Linked DNA regions of Prochlorococcus marinus CUG1417. The protein of the gene in region 1 interacts with the protein of each later gene in a pairwise test. Links are inferred from orthologs where the notes say so. Each region holds a gene or a part of one and is shown on either strand. Other genes may lie near its edges.

What was found. The genes of interacting proteins can lie anywhere in the genome.
Region 2: the proteins of HA140_RS00375 (region 1) and HA140_RS05680 interact in binary tests that used the Escherichia coli proteins (3 or more experiments, as listed by UniProt). The link is inferred for Prochlorococcus marinus CUG1417 from one-to-one orthologs.

Annotation. Positions count from the first base shown.
Region 1 is NZ_JAAORN010000001.1:73,931-76,965, reverse strand. Bases 21-3,020 are described here. They hold HA140_RS00375 (SufS family cysteine desulfurase), read left to right. Parts: upstream 21-893; coding sequence 894-2,147; downstream 2,148-3,020. Other genes in these bases: HA140_RS00370 (alpha/beta hydrolase family protein), read right to left, coding at 2,144-3,020; HA140_RS00380 (SufD family Fe-S cluster assembly protein), read left to right, coding at 21-894. Outside these bases: more of HA140_RS00380, read left to right, coding at 1-20; more of HA140_RS00370, read right to left, coding at 3,021-3,035. UniProt on the Escherichia coli protein: Cysteine desulfurases mobilize the sulfur from L-cysteine to yield L-alanine, an essential step in sulfur metabolism for biosynthesis of a variety of sulfur-containing biomolecules.
Region 2 is NZ_JAAORN010000001.1:970,317-973,079, reverse strand. The notes cover bases 3-2,730. They hold HA140_RS05680 (SufE family protein), read left to right. Parts: upstream 3-1,020; coding sequence 1,021-1,440; downstream 1,441-2,730. Other genes in these bases: HA140_RS05675 (homoserine dehydrogenase), read left to right, coding at 1,485-2,730; HA140_RS05685 (5-formyltetrahydrofolate cyclo-ligase), read left to right, coding at 423-980; ruvC (crossover junction endodeoxyribonuclease RuvC), read left to right, coding at 3-413. Outside these bases: more of ruvC, read left to right, coding at 1-2; more of HA140_RS05675, read left to right, coding at 2,731-2,763. UniProt on the Escherichia coli protein: Participates in cysteine desulfuration mediated by SufS. Cysteine desulfuration mobilizes sulfur from L-cysteine to yield L-alanine and constitutes an essential step in sulfur metabolism for biosynthesis of a variety of sulfur-containing biomolecules.

The DNA of each region.
Region 1 (3,035 bases):
CAGATATCTTTTTTTAAGCAAAACGAAAATTGGAGTGACCTACTAAATCTTTCTTTGAGTTGTAAAAATAATATTTTGGGATTAAAAATAAATGGATCAAAAATTCCTCCTATTGAAATTTTTAGTCATTCATCAAGTAATTCTTTAAACGCAAAAACTCTCGTTATATTTTTAGAAAAAAATTGTGATATTGAATTATTACAAGTAAATCTTGGTAAAGAAAACTCTTCATTATCGCAATCAACTTTCTTTTGCTTAAATGAAAATAGTTCCGTAAATCATGGTGTTGTTTCTTACGGTGAAAACAGATCAAATTTATTAAATTCTCTCAATGTAATTCAACAAAAAAATAGTGCATACAACTTAGGATCTTTACATTTCAAATTCAATTACGCGAGATTTGAAATTAGTATTAAACAATCTGCGGGAAACGCTAAGACAAATATCAAAGGTATGCAAATAACAAAAAAAGATGAGCAAATTTCAACCTATACAAAAATAGACTTTAATGGCCCAAATGGATTTCTAGATCAAATTAATAAATCACTTGCTGATGATAAATCACATGCAATATTTGAAGGTTCAATAATAGTTCCGAAAATTGCCCAGAGAACTAATGCTTCCCAATTAAGCAGAAATTTACTTTTATCAAATCTCGCGCAAATAGATACCAAACCTCAATTAGAAATAATTGCTGATGATGTCAAATGCAAACATGGAGCTACTATTTCGCAACTAAATGAAGAAGAACTTTTTTATATGCGAACAAGAGGGATCACATTAACAGAAGCAAGTAAACTACAATTAAGTTCTTACTTTCAAGAAATAATTTCATTTATTCCCATTTCAAAAGATAGATGGGATTTGCTTGATAAACTTTTAAATGAGAATTAATGGAAACGATTCAAAATTTTCCTGAAATAACGAAGAAAGACTTTCCTCTTTTAAATAAGAACTTAAAAAGTAATGAGCAAATTATTTATTTAGATCATGCTGCGACAACACAAAAACCAATACAAGTCTTAAAAAAAATTAATGAATATTACAAAAACTTTAATGCCAATGTACATAGAGGGGCACATCAATTAAGTGCTAAAGCAACAGAAGAATTTGAAAATGCACGATATTTAATTAGCAAATATATAAAAGCGAATTCAACAAAAGAAATTATTTTCACAAGAAATGCTACTGAAGCAATCAATCTAGTAGCTAGATCATGGGGCGAATATTCATTAAAAGAAAACGATGAAATTCTCTTATCAATAATGGAGCATCATAGCAATATTGTTCCATGGCAAATGGTTGCAGCAAAAAATAAATGCAAATTAAAATTTATAGGTATAGATAAAGATGGAAAATTAGATATAGACGACTTTAAATCAAAACTAACATCTAGAACTAAACTTGTTAGCCTAGTACATATTAGTAATACTCTAGGTTGCTGTAATCCAATCAAAGAAATAACTAAATTAGCTAAACAAAAAGGTTCTTTAGTATTAATAGATGCATGCCAAAGTTTGGCTCATCAAAAACTGGATGTGATTGATCTTAATATAGATTTTTTAGCTGGATCAGGACACAAACTTTGTGGCCCTACAGGTATTGGTTTCCTCTGGTCAAGAAAAGAAATCCTAGAAAAAATTCCTCCTCTCTTTGGAGGTGGCGAAATGATTCAAGATGTTTTTGAAGAGACAAGTACTTGGGCAGAACTACCACACAAATTTGAAGCTGGAACTCCAGCCATTGCAGAAGCAATAGGTCTTGCAGAAGCAATTAATTATATTAACAATATTGGATTGAATGAAATTCATGAATATGAAAAGACTATTACTAAATATTTATTTGAAAAATTAACTAAAATAGAAGATATTGAAATCATAGGTCCATCGCCAGAGATAGATCCAGACAGAGCCTCACTTGCCACCTTTTATATAAAAAATATACATTCAAATGATATTGCTGAAATTCTTGATTTAAAAGGAATTTGCATAAGAAGTGGCCACCATTGCTGTCAACCTCTTCACAGATACATTGGAATTAAATCAACGGCTAGGATCAGCATGAATTTCACAACCAATAAGGAAGAAATTGATATGTTTATAGAAAAATTAAAAGATACTATTAATTTTCTAAAAATCAATTCTTAAATATTCAGAGCATTTTTTAAAAATTCCTGAGATTTTTGCATTACTAATTCTTTATTTTCAATATTTCTAAAACCATGCCCTTCATTATCAAAAAAAATAACTTCTGAATATTTATTATTCTGAATCAAAATTTCTTGAATTTTCAAAGTTTGTTTATATGAAATAACTGTATCTTTTTTTCCATGAAACAATAAGATAGGTTTTTTTATTTTGTTAATATGATTTATTGGTGATCTATTTATATAATCATCATGGTTTTTTGCATAATTTCCTACCAAAGAATTTAAATAATCTTTTTCAAACCTATGAGTGTTGTAATGCATATCCTTCAAATCAATAACAGGATATTTACAAATTGCTGCTGTAAAAATAGAACCATATAATAAACAATTAAAAGCAGTTAACCCACCAGCACTATTCCCAAAAATTACTACTTTTTCACTATCAACTTTATTTGATTTAATCAATTCAAGGGCTAGTGCTTTGCAATCATAAGAATCAACAATACCCCATTTATAATTCAACCTCTCTCTATATGCTTTGCCAAATCCTGATGATCCTCCATAATTGACTTCAGCAACAAAAAATCCTTTAGATGTCCAATATTGAACTTCAGAATTATATGATCCATCAAAACATGAAGTTGGTCCGCTATGTGCTCTAACAAGGAGCGGTGGCTTTCTAAATTTTTCAACAAGCGGCTTATAAAGAAAAGAATGGGTAGATTGAGCCTCAAAACCTTTAAACCAAAATGTTTCAGGTTTTGAACAATCTTTTATATGATCAAAAAATATCTGCTCAGAAAAATTTGATAAAACTTTTTTTGCAAAATCAATTTCAAATACAATTCCAAAAAAATCAGATCCATAACCTTTAAAAAGAACTTTT
Region 2 (2,763 bases), 900 kb from region 1 along the record:
AAAATGAAAAAAAGATTTTATTAGATTGTGGAGTTATTGAGACGGGAAAAAATAAAAAAGAAGAAGATAGACTTTATGAGATATTCAAAGATCTTAGTGAATTAATAAATTATTGGAATCCAAATATAGCAGCAGTAGAAAAGTTTTTCTTTTATAGATCAAGCACTACTATAAGTGTTGTGCAGGCTAGAGGAGTAATTATGATGGTACTGGCCTCTAAAAAAATTCATGTTAGTGAATATTCCCCCGCTCAGATAAAGTTAACTATTGCTGGGTCTGGAAAGGCCTCTAAGAAAGAAGTTCTTGATGCGGTTATGTATGACCTAAAACTTAAAAAACCTCCAAAACCTGACGATTCGGCAGATGCACTGGCTATAGCACTCACAAAACTTAATGAAGAAGGCTTCAACTGAAGATTAAATATGACTATCTTTGAAAGAAAGAAATTGGAGAGGGATACCTTTAGAAAACTTAGAAATGAGATTTCCCTTAATCAAAAAGAAAATGTAGAAAAAAATGTAAAATTATATGTTGATTCATTTCTTAAGGAATATAAAAAAATTGGTTATATAGCTATATATTGGCCTCTAAAAAATGAAGTAGATATTAGAAGTCTTAAGGAAAAATTTTCTTTAGCTTTGCCCAGATGTAAAGATAAAAAAGAGTTGTTATTTTATCCATGGGATGGAAGACTTCTTACGAAAGACTCTGAAGGGATACTAAGTCCAAATGACTCTTTTGCATTAAGTCATAATCAAATAAGTATGATTCTTGTTCCATGTCTTTCTGTGGATAAAAATTTAATAAGATTAGGTTATGGAGGAGGTTATTTTGATAAATTAAGAAAAGATAAAAATTGGAGAAATGTTCCATGCATAGGAGTCTTAACTTCCAATTGTGTCAGTACGATTCCATTAACCAGAGCTGAGTGGGATATCCCTTTATCAGGCTTTATCACAGAAAAAGAAATACTTGTATAATAAGAGATCAACGGGCGGTCTATTAATAGTTTTTAAAAAAATGGAAAACCAAGAAAAATACAATAACTTATCAAAATTAGTTGAAAAGTTGAAGAAATCGGAAGATCCAAAAAGAAAATATGAATACATTTTGTGGTTAGGCAAAAAATTGAATGAACCAGATAGTAAGATCTTAGTTGAAGAAAATAAGGTTAAGGGGTGCGTTTCAGAAGTTTTTGTTAAGGCAACTATCAAAGCCGGTAAATTATTTTGGGAAGGATATTCTGATGCTCTAATAACAAAGGGTTTGTTGGCATTTCTAATTAGTGGATTAAATGAGTTAACACCAAATGAAGTTGTTGAAATAGATAAGAAATTTATAGAAGATACTGGTTTGAAAAAAAGCTTAACTCCTTCTCGATCAAATGGTTTTTTAAACATTTTATTGAAAATGCAGTCTCAAGCACATGAATTTTTGTAGGTCTAATAATATAAAATTAAACTCAAAGTAATAAGAAATAAAAAATGAGAAAATGCAAAATTGGCATAGTAGGTTTTGGAACTGTAGGTTCAGGAATTTATAAAATATTAAGTTCTGAAATTGATTCACATCCAATTCTAGAAGAAATAGAAATTGTAAAAATAGCAGTTAAAGATCTCAGTAAAAAAAGGGATGTTGAGCTAGATAATAATTTACTAACGGATGATCCATTTGAATTAATTAATGACCCCTCCATAGATGTAATTGTTGAAGTAATGGGAGGGGTTGATTTAGCGAAAGATATTATTCTACGATCATTAAAATCAGGCAAATCTGTTGTCACAGCAAATAAAGCAGTCATTGCAAGATATGGAGAAGAAATATACAAAACTGCTGCTAAGGAAGGAGTTTATATACTGTCAGAGGCAGCAGTCTGCGGAGGGATTCCAATAATTGAACCATTAAAAAGATCATTAAAGAGTAACTGCATAAAAAAAATGGTTGGGATAATAAATGGCACAACAAATTTTATTCTTTCAAAGATGGCAAATGAAAAAGCTGATTATAAGGAAACGTTAAAATTGGCGCAAAGTCTTGGTTATGCAGAATTTGATCCAACTGCAGATGTTGAGGGACATGACGCTGCTGATAAGATTTCTATTCTTAGTGAACTCGCATTTGGGGGGAAAATTAAAAGAGACGAAATACATTCAGAGGGCATTAGTAGCATTAATTTAAAGGATATCGAATATGCGAATAAATTAGGATTTGAAATAAAACTTTTGGCACTTTCCGAAAGGCAACAAATTAATAGTAATGATTCACTTGCTTTGAATATTTGGGTAGGCCCTTCATTGATTCCAAAATCTCATCCATTGGCAACAGTTATGGGAGTTAATAATGCATTATTGATAGAGGCTGATCCTCTTGGAGAAATAATGTTGTATGGTCCAGGTGCAGGCAGAGGTCCAACTTCTGCATCAGTAGTATCAGATATATTAAATCTGCATGCCGTGTCAGAAAAAAATAATAATTCAGTTGATCCATTACTATCTTTTGATTTCTGGAGAAAATGTCATATCATAGAATCTTCTTTAATAAATAAAAAAAATTACCTTAGAATTATCTGTCTTGATAGTCCTGGCGTAATAGGAAAGATTGGAGATATTTTTGGTAATAATAATGTATCAATCGAATCAATTGTGCAACTAGATGCAACTGAGGATAAAGCCGAAATTGTTGTTATAACTCATGAGGTGAATAATGGAAGTTTTGAGAAATCGAAAGATCAAATAAATTCGCTTTCTGAAGTTAAAAATATCG